Regions from separate parts of the Pseudomonas sp. PK-RTE-24 genome, predicted to be linked through region 1. Evidence: predicted binding sites of a transcription regulator. Region 1 holds the regulator's gene; each other region holds the start of a gene.
The links. Region 1 encodes FliA, which starts transcription of late flagellar genes. Its sites were predicted from a motif close to CTAAAGTTTNNNNNNNNNNNGCCGNTAA; they were not measured.
Positions count from the first base shown of each region.

Region 2: ACV8MC_RS16290 (methyl-accepting chemotaxis protein) is a predicted target of FliA. The motif match lies at 1,355-1,382, and genes of this name have one in related genera.
Region 3: motA (flagellar motor stator protein MotA) is a predicted target of FliA. The motif match lies at 1,559-1,586, and genes of this name have one in related genera.
Region 4: ACV8MC_RS19040 (methyl-accepting chemotaxis protein) is a predicted target of FliA. The motif match lies at 2,959-2,986, and genes of this name have one in related genera.

Region 1 is NZ_CM133224.1:5,671,226-5,675,455, reverse strand. Features, by position in the region: gene flhF (flagellar biosynthesis protein FlhF) at 1-16, shown strand, start outside; gene fleN (flagellar synthesis regulator FleN) at 133-963, shown strand; gene fliA (RNA polymerase sigma factor FliA) at 960-1,700, shown strand; gene ACV8MC_RS25505 (chemotaxis response regulator CheY) at 1,868-2,239, shown strand; gene ACV8MC_RS25500 (protein phosphatase CheZ) at 2,258-3,046, shown strand; gene ACV8MC_RS25495 (chemotaxis protein CheA) at 3,100-4,230, shown strand, end outside.
Region 2 is NZ_CM133224.1:3,603,652-3,607,881, reverse strand. Features, by position in the region: gene ACV8MC_RS16290 (methyl-accepting chemotaxis protein) at 1-1,311, opposite strand, end outside; gene ACV8MC_RS16285 (Na+/H+ antiporter family protein) at 1,514-2,830, opposite strand; partial or broken gene ACV8MC_RS16280 (PDC sensor domain-containing protein) at 2,771-4,230, shown strand, end outside.
Region 3 is NZ_CM133224.1:933,988-938,217, forward strand. Features, by position in the region: gene motB (flagellar motor protein MotB) at 1-635, opposite strand, end outside; gene motA (flagellar motor stator protein MotA) at 639-1,490, opposite strand; gene ACV8MC_RS04120 (HDOD domain-containing protein) at 1,657-3,195, shown strand; gene rhdA (thiosulfate sulfurtransferase) at 3,238-4,053, shown strand; gene asd (archaetidylserine decarboxylase) at 4,072-4,230, shown strand, end outside.
Region 4 is NZ_CM133224.1:4,218,606-4,222,835, forward strand. Features, by position in the region: gene ACV8MC_RS19025 (MFS transporter) at 1-121, opposite strand, end outside; gene ACV8MC_RS19030 (sugar diacid recognition domain-containing protein) at 293-1,414, shown strand; gene ACV8MC_RS19035 (glycerate kinase) at 1,653-2,792, shown strand; gene ACV8MC_RS19040 (methyl-accepting chemotaxis protein) at 3,098-4,230, shown strand, end outside.

The DNA.
Region 1 (4,230 bases):
CAAGCAGGTTGGCTGAGGTAATCATGAACAGTTTTTGTACCTACATCGATGGTCTGCCACGCATTGTTCCGATCAGGAACGCGCAGCCAGTAATGTGGCCTCCGTCTATGCAAGACAAGGTAAAGAAATAACATGGGCAGCATGCATCCCGTACAGGTGATCGCGGTGACCGGCGGCAAAGGTGGCGTCGGCAAGACTAACGTGTCAGTGAACTTGTCGCTGGCGCTGGCAGAGCTTGGCCGTCGGGTCATGCTGCTGGACGCCGACCTGGGCCTGGCGAACGTCGACGTTCTGCTGGGGCTGACACCCAAGCGCACACTGGCCGACGTTATCGAAGGCCGTTGCGAACTGCGCGACGTGCTGTTGCAAGGCCCGGGCGGGATTCGCATCGTGCCGGCGGCCTCCGGCACGCAGAGCATGGTGCACCTGAGCCCGGCGCAACATGCCGGCCTGATCCAGGCGTTCAGCGACATCGGCGACAATCTCGACGTGCTGGTGATCGACACCGCTGCGGGTATTGGTGACTCGGTAGTCAGTTTCGTTCGTGCCGCGCAAGAGGTGTTGCTGGTGGTCTGCGACGAGCCGACTTCGATCACCGACGCTTACGCGCTGATCAAGTTGCTCAACCGCGACTACGGCATGAACCGCTTCCGCGTGCTGGCCAACATGGCGCAGAGCCCGCAAGAAGGGCGCAACCTGTTCGCCAAGTTGACCAAGGTCACGGATCGCTTCCTCGACGTCGCCCTACAATACGTCGGCGCCGTGCCATACGACGAAAGCGTGCGCAAGGCAGTGCAGAAGCAGCGCGCCGTCTACGAAGCCTTTCCCCGTTCCAAGTGCGCACTGGCCTTCAAAGCCATCGCCCAGAAGGTCGATACCTGGCCGCTGCCCGCCAACCCGCGCGGGCATCTGGAATTTTTCGTCGAGCGTCTCGTGCAGCAAACCGCAGGGCCTGTGATATGACCGCCAGTGGCATGAATCTTTACAAAAAGTCGGCGCGTGACGCGCAATACGAATTGATCGAGCGTTACGCGCCACTGGTCAAGCGCATTGCCTATCACTTGCTGGCGCGCCTGCCGGCCAGCGTGCAGGTCGAAGACCTGATCCAGGCCGGGATGATCGGTTTGCTGGAAGTCTCGACCAAATACGACGCCAGCAAAGGCGCCAGTTTCGAAACGTACGCGGGCATTCGAATCCGCGGCGCGATGCTCGATGAAGTGCGCAAAGGGGATTGGGCGCCACGCTCGGTTCACCGTAATACCAGGATGGTCAGCGACGCGATTCGCTCGATTGAAGCTAAAACCGGCCGTGACGCTAAAGATCACGAGGTTGCGGCCGAACTCCAATTGAGTCTCGACGATTACTACGGGATTCTGAATGACACCTTGGGCAGTCGCCTGTTCAGTTTCGACGACCTGTTGCAGGACGGCGAACACGAAGGGCTGCACGAGGATGGCGCCAGTGCTCATATGGAGCCGTCACGCGATCTGGAAGATGAACGCTTTCAGGCGGCGCTGGCGGACGCGATTGCCAATTTGCCGGAGCGTGAGCGACTGGTGTTGGCGCTGTACTACGACGAAGAGCTGAACCTCAAGGAGATCGGTGAAGTCCTTGGCGTCAGTGAATCGCGGGTCAGCCAGTTACACAGCCAGTGCGCGGCCCGTCTGCGGGGGCGTTTGGGGGAGTGGCGAGCGCGCTGAAGGCAGTGTGGGGACACTGCGAAACGAGGCTGGTGCGGTGATGAACGGCGCCGGTCTCGATCCGTTGTGCTCCAGACAAACTTTAAGTGCTGCGCCGATTGATTGAAGTGGCGCGTCCAGGTGCTGGGCGCGTTTAAGACTGCTTGGAGGTCGAATTGAACAAAGACATGAAAATCCTCATCGTTGATGACTTCTCAACGATGCGGCGGATCATCAAGAACCTGCTGCGCGATCTTGGGTTCACCAACACCGTCGAGGCCGACGATGGCACCACTGCCATTCCGGTGCTCAACAGCGGCAGCATCGACTTTCTGGTAACGGACTGGAACATGCCGGGCATGACCGGTATCGACCTGCTGCGTCACGTGCGCGCCGATGAAAAACTCAAGCACCTCCCGGTGTTGATGGTGACTGCTGAAGCCAAGCGCGAGCAGATCATCGAGGCCGCTCAGGCCGGTGTGAACGGTTACGTAGTCAAACCTTTCACGGCTCAAGCGTTGAAAGACAAAATCGAGAAGATTTTCGAACGCATCGGCTGATGAATGCGCGGGGGAGCTATGGAGCATAACGAATCATCACAGGGCGATTTCGAATCGACCCTGAAAAAACACGCGGTCGAACTGGTCGAGAGCCTTGAAAAAGGCAAGTTCGGCGACGCGGTGCAACTGATCCATGAGCTCAATCAGACCCGTGACCGCGGCCTGTATCAGGAAGTGGGCAAGCTCACACGTGAACTGCACAGTGCGATCGTCAATTTCCAGATCGATCCGCACATGCCGCAGGCCGAGGAAGTGTCGCAAATCACCGACGCCACCGAACGCCTGGGCTATGTGGTCAAGCTGACGGAAGCCGCGGCCAACCGCACCATGGATCTGGTGGAAAGCGCCACCCCGGTGGTCAACAGTCTGGCTGATGAAGCGCAGACGTTGAGCGCCGATTGGGGCCGCTTCATGCGTCGCGAGGTCGGGGCTGAAGAGTTCCGTGAACTGGCGCGCCGGGTCGACGGTTTTCTGTCACGCAGCAGCACGGACAACCGTGCGGTGTCGAGCAACCTCAACGACATCCTGCTGGCTCAGGATTACCAGGACCTCACAGGTCAAGTGATCAAGCGTGTGACCCAACTGGTCACCGAAGTCGAAAGCAATCTGCTCAAACTCGTGCTCATGGCCAGTCAGGTCGACCGCTTTGCGGGCATCGAACATGACCGCGCCGCAATGCTTGCTGAAAAAGATCCACAAAAACATCTCTCGCAGGGTGAAGGTCCGCAGATTCATGCCGATAAACGAGAAGACGTTGTGTCCGGTCAGGACGATGTGGACGATTTGTTATCCAGCCTTGGATTCTAGAGTTTCGGAATTCGGGTTTTTTGGGTTTTTAGACCTGTAGGAGCACCCCATTAATGAGCTTCGGCGCCGATGAAGAGATCCTTCAGGATTTCCTGGTTGAGGCCGGCGAGATTCTTGAGCAACTGTCCGAACAACTGGTCGAGCTGGAAAGCCGCCCGGATGATGCAGATCTGCTCAATGCAATTTTTCGCGGTTTCCACACTGTAAAAGGGGGCGCCGGCTTCCTTCAGCTCAATGAGCTGGTGGAGTGCTGTCACATCGCCGAAAACGTTTTCGACATCCTGCGCAAGGGTGAGCGTCGCGTTGATGCAGAGCTGATGGACGTTGTGCTCGAAGCACTGGACGCGGTGAACAGCATGTTCAGCGAAGTCCGTGAGCGTGCACCGATCACCGCTGCCACGCCGGAACTGTTGGCCGCGCTGGCGCGTCTGGCCGAACCGCAATCGGCGGATGAAGCCCCGGCTTCGCCGGTTGCCGAGATGATCGAAGAACTGGTCGTTGAAAGCGACTCCTCGGACGACATCACCGATAACGAATTCGAACAACTGCTGGACTCGCTGAACGCCGTCAAGGCCCAGGCTGAGGCTCCGGCCGCTGCTGTGGCGCCCGCGTCGGTTGCCGACACGGCGGCGAGCGATGAAATCACCGACGCCGAATTTGAATCGCTGCTCGATCAACTGCATGGCAAAGGCCAGTTTGCTGTCGATGCGGTCGCTCCGGCGGCACCAGCAGCGCCGGCTGCTCCGGCCGCGCCTGCTGCGGGCGACAGCTCGGACATCACCGACGACGAATTCGAAGCCTTGCTCGATCAGTTGCACGGCAAGGGCAACTTCGCCGTTGACGCGCTGGAATCGGCCATCGCTTCCGCCCCGTCAGCACCTGCTGCACCGGCAGCCGCTGCGGCCGGCAGTGACCTGATCAGCGATCACGAATTCGAATCGCTGCTCGACGAATTGCACGGCAAAGGCAAGTTTGACGCCAGCGCTGCGACTGCCGGCTCTGCGTCGAGCGTCGCCACGCCAACGGCGAAAGCTCCGGCTGCCGCTGCTGCGCCGAAACCTGCCGCCAAGCCTGAACCGAAAGCCGAGGCGCCGAAACCGGCCGCCGCGGCTGCACCGGCTCCGGCCCGTGCGCCAGCCGCTGCACCGGCAGAAAAACCGGCCAGCGAAGCGGAAACCACCGTG
Region 2 (4,230 bases), 2.1 Mb from region 1:
GCTGGCCAGCGCGCGTACTTCGTCCGCAACCACCGCAAACCCGCGCCCGGCCTCACCGGCGCGCGCCGCTTCGATCGCGGCGTTGAGCGCCAGCAGGTTGGTCTGCTCGGCAATCGAACGGATCACCCCAAGCACGCCGACGATCGAACTGACGTCCTGCTGCAGGCTGTCCAGCGACACGCCGCTGTTGCGGATGTCGTCGACCAGCGCATGAATCTGTTTGATGCTGCCCGCGACCACGCGCTTGGCGCTCTGGCCTTCTTCGTCGGTCTGCTGAGCGGCGACGGCGGCGTTCTGTGCGCTCTTGGCGACTTCCTGGGCGGCGGCGGACATTTCGTTGATCGCCGTGGCGACCTGATCGGTTTCGTGGCGCTGACGCTCCATGGCCTGATCGGAACGCTGCGCCTGTTCCGAGACCTGGGTGACCAGACCGGTCAGTTGCGTGGTCATCTCGGTGATCTGCCGCACCAGGCCGTGGATCTTGTCGACGAAACGATTGAACGAGCCGGCCAGTTCGCCGAGTTCGTCCTGACTGGTGATGTTCAGGCGCCGGGTCAGGTCGCCCTCGCCCGCCGCGATATCATCGAGGTTGGCTTTCATCAGGGTCAGCGGGCGCAGAATGGTGTTGGCCAGCAGCATCCCCGCCGCCGCGATCACCAACAGCACCAGCACCGCAACGCCGACGATGCTCAGCACCACGCCTTGCACGCGCTCCTGCACTTGCGCCTCGACCTGCGCCACTTGCGCTTCGATGCCGTCGAGGTTGACCGAGGTACCGACCGCCATGTCCCACTTCGGCAGGTATTCGGTGTAGCCGAGTTTCGGCACCAGCACCTTGGCGTTACCCGGCAGCGGTGAGCTGTATTGCAGATAGTGGGTGCCGTCCTTGGCCACTTTGACCAGGCCGAGGTTGACGTAGACGCCGTTCGGATCGCGGTTGTCCTTGAAGCTTTTGCCCACGCCGTCGGGGTCGTTGGCCTTGAACAGACGCACGGTCTCGGAGTCGTAGCCGAAGAAGTAGCCATCCTTGCCGTAGCGGATGCCCGAGAGCAATTTGATCGCTTGCGCCCGCGCCGCGTCATCGCCCGGTGCGGCGGCGTCGTACAGCGGTTTGATCGTGGTCATGGCCACGGCGACGTAACTTTGCAGGGTGGCCTTGGCGTCGCTGAGCAGCCGCTCGCGGGTCTGTTCGACCTCCTTGCGCGCCTGTTCCTGGAGGATGAACAGCGTGGTCACGCTGATGACCAGCGCAAAGAGCAGCACCGGCAGAACGGCAAGGGACAGGACTTTAGCCTTGAGACTCAGGCGCATCGGGGGACTCACTCTTTTGATTTTGTTGGCGTGGTTAAAGGCTTTAACGGCACGCCGGGGCAAAAGTTGAGTCTTGAAACATCGCCGCCCCCCCTGTGGGAGCGAGCCTGCTCGCGAAAGCGTTGGCTCAGCAACCTGTGTGTCGACTGACACGACGCCTTCGCGAGCAGGCTCGCTCCCACATGGGGCAATTGTGGATTTTTTAGAGAACCATCGCCGCGATCCAGCCAAACACCAGCAGCGGCAGGTTGTAGTGCAGGAAGGTCGGCACGACGGTGTCCCAGATGTGGTGATGCTGGCCGTCGATGTTCAGGCCGGAGGTCGGGCCGAGGGTCGAGTCCGAGGCCGGTGAACCGGCATCGCCCAGCGCACCGGCAGTGCCAACGATGCAGACGATGGCGATCGGGCTGAAGCCCAGTTGCACGCACAACGGCACGAAAATCGCTGCGAGAATCGGCACGGTGGAAAACGACGAACCGATGCCCATGGTCACCAGCAAGCCCACCAGCAGCATCAACAAAGCCCCGACGCCTTTGCTGTGATTGATCCAGGCCGCCGACGATTCGACCAGCGTCTGCACCTGCCCGGTGGCCTTCATCACTTCGGCAAAGCCTGAGGCGGCGATCATGATGAAGCCGATCATCGCCATCATCTTCATGCCTTCGGTGAACAGGTCATCGGTCTCGCGCCATTTGACGATGCCCGACACCGAGAAAATCAGGAAGCCGACCAGTGCGCCGATAATCATCGAGTCCAACAGCAACTGCACCACGAATGCCGAAGCGATGGCCACACCGGCAATCATCAGGCTCAGCGGGTTGTAGTGCACCGCCGTCTGCTCGACCTGTTCGATCTTCGCCAGGTCATACACGCGCTTCTTGCGATAGCTGATAAACGCCATCGCCAGGCCGAAAACCATGCCCAGCGCCGGAATGCCCATGGCGTGGGTGACATTGATGCCGCTGATGTCGACGCCGCTGCGGGCGACGTTGGCCAGCAGTATTTCGTTAAGGAAGATGTTGCCGAAACCCACCGGCAGAAACATGTACGGGGTGATCAGGCCAAAGGTCATGACGCAGGCGATCAGACGGCGATCGAGTTGCAGCTTGGTCAGTACATATAGAAGTGGCGGCACCAGCAGCGGAATGAACGCGATATGGATCGGCAGGATGTTCTGCGAGGCAATCGCCACCACCCACAGCAGGCCGATCAGCAGCCATTTGACGTTACCGCCGCCGGTTGCGTGCTGCCGATCCACCATGGCCAGGGCCTTGTCGGCCAGCGCATGGGCCAGACCGGATTTGGCAATCGCCACGGCGAACGCGCCGAGCAAGGCGTAGGACAACGCCACCGTCGCGCCGCCGCCCAGGCCGCTGTTGAACGCCTTGAGTGTTGCGTCGATGCCCAGACCGCCGGTCAGGCCGCCGACCAGCGCCCCGACGATCAGCGCGATCACCACATGCACGCGCGACAGGCTGAGGATCAGCATGACGCCGACGGCTGCTATGACTGCATTCATTTCACTACCTCAAAAAACACTGCGGGTGAAAACACACCGCCAGACAGGATGAGTCCGCCCGGCGCTGGCCGGCGGATTTGTATGAAGGGTCTTATTAGAGGGCGCGCACTGTGCCGCAGAGTGGCGGCGCTGTCAAAGCCCTGTGGCGAGGGGATTTATCCCCGTTGGGTGGCGAAGCCGCCCCCGGCAAACTTCAAAACAACCCTATACGCAGGTCTCACGACTGCCTCGCAGCCGAACGGGGATAAATCCCCTCGCCACAGGACTACAGGACTACCGGACCACAGGACCACAGGCCCCGCATGCGGCAATCGGTCATATTGCGCTCACGGCATAAAGAAAGCCGAAACGCGGCCGCTACAGTGCAAAGTCTCAGATATTTATCGGATAAGGATGTTTTCCATGTCGCTCAGACAACTTTCCATCCAGTGGAAAATCACCCTGCTCGCCGGCCTCTGCCTGGCCGGTATCGTGACCCTGTTGGTCGGTCTTTCGCTGTATCGCATGGAACACAGCTCGGCGCTGGTCAAGGCCTCGAGCATGGAGATGCTCACCGAATCGGCGCAGGCGCGGATCGAATCGCAAGGTGAAGTGCAGGCCGCCGGCATTCGTCAGCAATTCATGGACGCCTATCAGTACGGCCACGGTTTCTCGCGGCAGGTGCTGTTTTTGCGTGAGCAGGCCGAGAAGCGCTTTCTCGATGCCTTCGATCTGCGCGAGGACATGACCCGTCAGGTCAAATCCGCGCTGCAAGCCAACCCGGACCTGCTCGGCCTGTCGCTGGTGTTCGAAGCCAATGCGCTGGACGGCAAGGACGAACTGTTCGCCGATCAGGCTGAACTGGGCAGCAACGACAAGGGCCGTTTTGCCCTGTACTGGTCGCAGCCGACCCCGGGCAAAGTCACTTCGATGGCGCTGCCGGAAAGCGACATGAGCGACACCAGCACCGGCCCCAGCGGTCAGGCTGCGAATGCCTGGTTCACCTGCCCGCGCACCACGCTCAAACCCTGCGTGATCGAGCCGTACTTCTATGTCATCGATGGCCAGAAAGTGCTGATGACCAGCATCGTCTTCCCGCTGCAGGTCAACGGCAAAGTCATCGCCTCGCTGTCGGTTGACATCAACCTCAACAGCCTGCAAGCGATCAGCCAGAACGCCAGTCGCAAGCTGTATGACGGTCAGACCGCCATCAGTATCGTCAGCCCCGCCGGCCTGCTCGCCGGTTACAGCCCGGATGCCGGCAAACTCAGCCAGCGTCTGGATGCGGTGGATCAGGCCAGCGGCAGTGAGTTGCTGCGCTTGCTCGCCTCAAGCACTGGCGTGAGCAGCCTGCACAGCAACGGCCAGTTGAAAGTGCTGTCGCCGTTCCAGCCGATTCCCGATGGGCCGGCGTGGGGCGT
Region 3 (4,230 bases), 1.1 Mb from region 1:
TCGCCAGTGCCAATGTACGGCTTGGCGTCGGTGTGGCCGCTGATGCTGATCTTGTTCGGCACCGCTTTGATGGTGTCGGCCATGGCCAGCAGGATGTCTTCAAAGTACGGCTTCAGGCGTGCGGACCCGGAGTCGAACATCGGCCGGTTCTCGGCGTCCATGATCTGGATGCGCAAGCCGTTCGGGGTGATCTCGAAAAGGATCTGATCCTTGAACTTCTGCAGTTGCGGGTTCTCGTCGACCTTGTTCTGCAGTTCTTGCAGGAGCAGTTCGAGACGCTCCTTCTCGACCTGCTCGGCCATGCCTTCAACCTGATCGGTATCGACCGTAACCTTGTCCGGTTGCGGTTGCGACTTCACTTCCGGGTTGAGGGTATTTTCCGGCGCCAGGGTCGGCGTGCCACCCAAGTCGATGATGTACGGCGTGCCGCTTTCGGAGAAGCCGACCGGGTCCTTGAAATAACCGGCGATGGCGATCTTCTGTTCCGGCGTAGCGGTGGACAGCAGCCACAGCACGAGGAAGAACGCCATCATCGCCGTGGCAAAGTCGGCGAAGGCGATTTTCCACGCCCCGCCGTGGTGCCCGGCGGCAATGCGCTTGACGCGCTTGACGATGATCGGCTGATTATTTTCCATGACTTAGCGACCGCGAACCGCTTGTTCCAGCTCGGCGAAGCTTGGACGGTGCGCCGGGTACAGAACCTTGCGCCCGAACTCGACCGCCAGCGACGGCGGCATGCCGGACGCCGAAGCCACCAGCGAGGCCTTGATGGCTTCGTAGACGTTGAGCTCTTCCTTGGCATCGTGGGCCAGGGAATGCGCCAGCGGACCGAAGAAACCGTATGCCGCGAGAATACCGAAGAAGGTACCGACCAGTGCCGCACCCACGTGCAGACCGATCGACGCCTGGTCGCCCTCGCCCAGCGAGGCCATGGTCACCACGATACCGAGTACCGCCGCAACGATACCGAAACCGGGCATGCCGTCGGCGATGCCGTTGACTGCGTGCGATGGGTGCTCGAGGTCTTCCTTGAGGCTGTACAGTTCCATGTCGAACAGGCCTTCCAGTTCGTGCGGAGCCATGTTGCCGGAGGACATGATGCGCAGGTAATCGCAGACGAACGCGGTCATGCGTTCATCCTTGAGCACCGCCGGGTACTTGGCGAAGATCGGGCTCGCGGCGGCATCTTCGATGTCGCCTTCGATTGCCATCATGCCTTCACGGCGGCTCTTGTTGAGGATTTCGTAGATCAGCCCGAGCACTTCCAGGTAGAAGGTGTGGGTGAAGCGCGAACCGAACATGCTCAGGGATTTCTTGAGCACGTGCATCGTCATGTAACCGGGGTTGGCCTGGAGAAATGCGCCGAGGGCCGCACCGCCGATGATCATCACCTCGAAGGGCTGGATCAGGGCGGCAATCTTGCCGTGGGAGAGCACGTATCCGCCGAGCACGCTCGCGAATACGACGATGATGCCGATAATTTTAGCCATAGGTAGAAGGTACTTGTTTAAGTCGGGTTCAAGGTCATATTCGGAAGTTAAAAAATCTCTTCTTCTACTTATCGGCAAAACTGCGCCAGACTATAGCCAGTTCAGGCGAAAAGCCAATTTAGCCCATGCCGGGCGCGTCTACAGTCAGTGAAGATCTCGTCCAGACATGGCTAATGAAACGAACATTCCATCGGTAATACCGACCACGCTCCAGGCTTGGGTCAAGCTGCTCGACAGCGTCCGCCTGCCCGTACCACAAGAGGCTCACGACAAAGTCTGCCGGGCGATCCGCGACAATCGCAGCTCGCTGCGCGACATCGCCGATCTGATGCAGGACAGCCCGGCGCTGGCCTTGAGCGTCATCCGTGAGGCGAATCGTCACACCCACGGCACCATGGCCGCGCCGGCGGAAAATCTTGAGGTGGCAATCAATCGCCTGGGCCTTGCCCGCACCGAAGAATTGCTCGCGCGCCTGCCCGCCGAACCGCACCGGCAAATCCCCAAGGGTTTGCGCCAATTGCAACTGATCAGCCAACACGCGACACAACAGGCCAACGGTTTTTTTGCCAGTCGCCTCGCGCGGCTGTGGCAGGACATTCATTGGGGCAGCTTGCTGTTTTTGTCGCCGCTGTGGCCCTTGGCACTGACGTATCCGCAGTTGCTCGAGGAGTGGGAACTGCGCGTGATCCACAAGGGCGAGTCGGCACGGGTGGTCGAAAAGCAATTGTTCGGCGTGCGCCTGTTGAAGATCGCCGAGGCACTGGTCCACGCCTGGCATCTGCCGATCTGGGTCGAGCAAGGCTACAAATTGCTGCTCAGCGAACAACGCGAACTGGTCAAAGTGCTGCGCATCGCCCGCGACAGTGAACACCCGCTGCGCCAGCAGAATCGCCTCGACGATGACCCGACATTGCGCCGCTGGCTCAACCAGCCGGCGAATACCGTGCTGCTGGCCAATGGGCTGGCGCTGTCGGCGCAACAGGCCTGGGACAGTCCGCACAGCAAGCGCTGGCAGTACCTGACCAGCCTCTATCTGCAGATTTCCATGGACGAAGTGCAGCAACAGTTGCACCAGCAAGCGGCGAACAGCGCGCGTCAGCATGCGATGCCCGATTTGTGGCACCCGGCGGTTTCGCTGATCTGGCCGTGGGGCACTCGTCGCTTGCCGGCCGGCATGCTCCCGGCAGCAGCGCCGAATGCGGATGACTTGGGCCAGTGGCGTCGGCAATGCGCCGAACTGCTCGCCGAACCCAGCCGCTTCACCAATGCCATGAGCCTGACCGTCGCCGCCCGCGAGGCACTGGTGGCCAGCGGCATGCGCCGGGTGATGATTCTGATGGCCGACCGCACGCACTCGACCCTGCGCGTACACCAGACCGCCGGTTTGCCGAAGGATGCGGCGGCGCTGAGTTTTGTCGTCAGCCAGAGCAAAGTCCTGCAACGCCTGCTCGCTCAGCAGGCACAGGTGCGGATCACGCCGGAGAACAACGCACAATTCTCGGCCTTGTTACCGGCGAGCCTGCGCACGCTGTTTCGTGGCGAACATCTGTTTCTGCGTTCATTGGTCAACAATGGTCGGGTGATCATGATCGTCGTTGCCGATCAGGGCGGCGGCCCCTTCGCCGACATCACTGTGCAAGCCTTCGGCAAAACCGCGCAGTGCATCGAAAAAGCCCTGCACAGCTTTAGCAGCCGTGGCCAATGAGCCTGCGCTACAATCCTCCCCTTTGTGCTCTGGAGACCTCACATGTCTGACTTCTCTGGCTTGCCGCTTGTCATCGAGCCGAGCGACCTGCTGCCGCGTCTGGAGTCCCCGGAACTGATTCTGGTGGACCTGACCAGCCCTGCCCGGTATGCCGAAGGTCACTTGCCCGGCGCACGTTTTGTCGACCCGAAACGCACCCAGCTCGGCCAGCCACCGGCGCCCGGGCTGATGCCGGCGAAGGCCGATCTGGAAGCGTTGTTTGGTGAGCTCGGTCATCGCAAAGACGCGGTCTACGTGGTGTATGACGATGAGGGCGGTGGCTGGGCCGGACGCTTCATCTGGCTGCTCGATGTCATTGGCCACGACAAGTACCACTATATAGACGGTGGTCTTCCGGCCTGGCTGGCGGACGGCATGCCCATGTCGATTCAAGTGCCGGCCGCCGTCGGTGGCCCAGTGTCGCTGACCCTGCACGACGAACCGACCGCCACCCGCGAATACCTGCAAAGCCGTCTCGGCGCGGCAGATCTGGCGATCTGGGACGCGCGTGGGCCGCTGGAATATTCCGGCGAGAAAGTCCTCGCCGCCAAGGGTGGCCACATCCCCGGTGCGGTCAATTTCGAATGGACTGCCGGCATGGACCAGACGCGTCAGTTGCGTATCCGCAGCGACATGCCGCAGATCCTCGAAAACCTCGGGATCACCAAGGACAAGGAAATCATTACCCACTGCCAGACCCATCACCGGTCGGGCTTCACTTATCTGGTGGCCAAAGCCCTCGGTTATCCGCGGGTCAAGGGCTACGCCGGTTCCTGGGGCGAATGGGGCAACCACCCTGACACGCCAGTCGAGATTTAAGGTTTTTAAGGACAACTAATGAAAGAGCGTCTGTTTATCCTCAGCCAGTACCTGCTGCCGCATCACCTGCTGTCGCGCCTGGCCGGCTGCATCGCCGAATGCCGCGTGCGCTGGTTCAAGAATGCCTTCACCCAATGGTTTGCCAAGCGTTATCAAGTGGACATGTCGCAAGCGCTG
Region 4 (4,230 bases), 1.5 Mb from region 1:
GGTCGAGGTAGTTGAACAGGTAGCAGATGAAAATGAAGGGAATCAAACGCAGGGTGATGCGTTTGTAGACGGCGTTTTTACCGTCGTCGATGGTCTGGGTAGCTGCGGCGCTCTGCGACATAGCGGCTCTCTCTTTATTATGATTTTTTGCGATGCAAAGGGTAACGTTGATCGCCCTGAGAGTCTCGGCCACCTTTGGCCGGATTGTCTTTGTGCCTGAGCACAGGGTTTGCCGCCAGACCCTGTGCGGCTGAACAACCGTTCGTGCCTGAAATGAAGGATTGCCGCCGTTATGTTCGAACTCGATCACGACCTTGCCCAGGACATCGTCGACCGGGCCATGGCCATTTTGCCGTACAACGTCAACGTCATGGACAGCCAGGGCCTGATCCTCGGCAGCGGCGAACCGGAACGCATCAACACCCGTCATGAAGGCGCGCAACTGGTGCTGGCCAACGGGCGTGTGGTGGAAATCGACGCGCAGACGGCGGTGCATCTCAAAGGTGTGCAACCGGGGATCAATCTGCCGCTGCTGCTCGATCAGCGCTTGATCGGCGTGCTCGGCATCACCGGCGAGCCGGAGCAATTGCGCACCTACGCCGAGCTGGTGCGCATGACCGCTGAAATGCTGGTCGGCCAGCGCAACCAGCAGGCCGAGCAACAATGGCGACGGCAGCGTTGCGATGATCTGCTGGCGTTGCTGCTGAGCGAAGCGGGGGATTCGCCGCGTCTGATCGATGAGGCGCAGCAGCTTGGGCTCAAGCCGCAATTGACCCGGGTGCCGTATCTGTTTGAACTGGGGCTCGAGCACGGCCCGGGGCAAACCGTCGAGGCACTGAGTGCGTGGCTGACCTCGCGTTATCCGGACAGTTGGTGCGTGAGTTCGGCGAAGTCTTCGTTGTTGTGGTGTCGCCCGGCGAGCCAGAACGTCGAGCACGATCGCCTGCTGGAAAAACTTGATGGCCTCGGCTGGAAGATTTTGCGCATCGCCGTCGGCGGGCAGGCGGATGGTCTGGCAGGGTTGCGTCGCTGTTACCGACGAGTCGGCGATTTGCTTGCTTATGGTCGTGACGTGCTGCCGAATTCGAGACTGCTGACGCTCAATCGTTATCGCTTGCCGGTCATGCTGTGGCGTCATCGCAACGATGATGCGCTGGACGAACTGCTCAAGCCGCTGCGCCAGGTCATCGCCAAGGACAGCAACGGCCAGTTGCTGGCGACCCTGCGCAGTTGGTGCGAGCACGACGGGCAGAGCCAGGCCTGTGCCGAGGCGTTGGGCATTCATCGCAATAGTCTGCGTTATCGCATGGAGCGGATTGCCGAGTTGAGCGGGGTTGATCCGTTGAAGCTGGACGGGATGCTGGCGTTGTATCTTGGGGTGCAGCTGCTGCCGCAGACTGATCCATTGCCATGAGTTGTCCTTGAGGCCGCCATCGCTGGCAAGCCAGCTCCCACAGGTCAGAAGGCGTTCATAACTTCCATAGTCACCGCAGAACCCTGTGGGAGCTGGCTTGCCAGCGATGAGGCCGGTACGACCAACACATATCTTTTGTGGAAATGAACAATAAACGTCGACGCCACTTGTGCACTCGACCGGCGTCAAGGCGCAGGCCGACTGGCAGCATGAATGCCACTGCAACCGGAGAATTCCCATGAAAATCGTCATCGCCCCCGACTCGTTCAAGGACAGCCTGAGTGCCCAAGGCGTTGCCGAAGCCATTGCCCTCGGACTGGCACAGGTCTGGCCGCAGGCGACGCTGATCAAATGCCCGATGGCCGATGGCGGCGAAGGTACGGTCGAGTCGATACTCGCAGCCTGCGAAGGTGAGTTACGCCGCACCCGCGTGCGCGGTCCACTGGGCGCGCCGGTCGAAGCCGCATGGGGCTGGCTGCCGCACAACCTTACCGCGATCATCGAAATGGCCGAGGCCAGCGGTCTGCAACTGGTCCCGCCGGGACAGCGCGATGCCTGCATCAGCAGCACGTTTGGCACCGGTGAATTGATCCGTGCTGCGCTGGATGCCGGTGCGCAACGGGTGATTCTGGCGATTGGCGGCAGCGCGACCAATGACGCCGGCGCCGGGGCGATGCAGGCGCTGGGGGTGAAGTTGCTGGATGCGCAGAATCAGTCGCTGGTGCCCGGCGGCCTGGCCTTGGCGCAACTGGCGCGATTGGATCTGAGTGGGCTTGATCGACGTCTGGCCGATGTGCGTTTCGACATCGCCGCCGATGTCAACAATCCGCTCTGCGGCCCGCATGGTGCCTCGGCCATTTTCGGCCCTCAGAAGGGCGCGTCGCCTGCGCAGGTTGAGCAACTTGATCAGGCGCTGGGGCACTTTGCCAAACTCTGCGCGCAAGCATTGGGCAGAGACGTGCGCGATGAACCGGGCAGCGGCGCGGCGGGTGGTCTGGGGTTTGCCGCCAAGGCTTTTCTCGGTGCGCAGTTTCAGGCTGGCGTCGAGGTGGTAGCGGAACTGGTCGGGCTCGCTGACGCGGTCAGGGGTGCGGATCTGGTGATTACCGGAGAAGGCCGCTTCGATGCGCAAACCCTTCGCGGCAAAACGCCGTTCGGTGTTGCGCGAGTTGCCAAACAACACGCTGTGCCGGTGATTGTGATCGCCGGGACCTTGGGCGAGGGCTACCAGGAACTCTATCAACACGGCATCGACGCTGCATTCGCCGTGACCAGCGGACCGATGACACTCGAACAAGCCTGCGCCGAAGCACCGCGCCTGCTGCGTGAGCGCGCGACCGATATTGCTCGGGTCTGGCAACTCGCCGCCCAACGCTGATCGGCTTGCCTATGTAGGAGCTGTCGAGTGCAACGAGGCTGCGATCTTTTGACTTTTAAAAGCAGGATCAAAAGATCGCAGCCTCGTTGCACTCGACAGCTCCTACCAAGGGCAGCGGAGCAGTTTTTGATTGTTGCCACGTCCTGAAAAATATTTACCGCAGACCCGAAACCTTCCTCAAGCCTGGCCGATACAACGGTCAGGCGCACACAAAACCACAATTCAGTGCCGCCGGACTGTCGCCCGCTATGGGCCAGTGCTCACGGCATGGACGCTCGTAGTTTCTTTCTTTCGAGAGTCCGACCATGTCCCTGCGTAACCTGAATATCGCGCCACGTGCTTTCCTCGGTTTTGCCTTTATCGCCTTGCTGGTGATTGTCCTCGGCGTGTTCGCGGTCAGCCGCATGACGGTCATTCGTCAGGCGTCGGTCGACATGGACACCAACCAATTGCCAAGCGTGACCCACCTCAGTGTGGTCACGGAAAACGTCCTGCGCATGCGCATTCTCTCGTTCCGTGTGCTGGTCAATCGCGAACCGGCGAGCCTGCAAGAGGCAGAAACCCGCATCGCGGTGCTGGTCGACAAGGTGCGCAAAGCTCAGGCCAGCTACGCTGCGTTGCCGGCAGGTCCTGAAGAGCACGCCGTTTTCCAGACGTTTTCGACCACCCTCGATAACTATCTGCAAGCGCAGAACCGGATGCTTGAGCTGTCGCGCCAGGGCGATCTGGAAGCAATGCGTGCCTTGATCAACACCCGTATCAAGGAAGGCACCGATCAGATGGGCGAGCAGCTCAACAAGTTGATCGGCATGAATACGGCGGGGGCGAAAGCAGCGGCGACGCAAGCCAGTGAAAACTATGACAGCGCCATTACCGGGATCATCATCGTCGCCGTGATTGCGGCGCTGGCCACCGTGTTGCTCGCCTGGTTGCTGACCCGCAGCATCGTCACGCCGCTCAACCGCGCCGTGCTCGCCGCGCAAACCATTGCCGGCGGTGACCTCAGCAAAGCCATCGAAGTCGACGGCAAGGATGAACCGGCGCGCTTGCTCGAAGCCTTGGCCACGATGCAGACCAACCTGCGCAAAACCATCGAGCAGATCGCCGGTTCCGCCACACAACTGGGCGCCGCTGCGGAAGAACTCAGCGCCGTCACCGAAGAAGCCTCCCGTGGCCTGCAGCAGCAGAACAACGAAATCGAACAAGCCGCCACGGCCGTCAACGAGATGACCGCTGCGGTGGAAGAAGTGGCGCGCAATGCCGTGTCGACTTCCGAAGCTTCCAATCAGTCGACCCACGCCGCCCGCGAAGGTCGCGATCAAGTGGTGAAAACCGTCGACGCGATCCAGACCATGACCCACGACGTGCAGAACACTGCGCAGATGATCGAAGGCCTCGCCGCGCAAGGTCGTGACATTGGCAAGGTGCTGGACGTGAT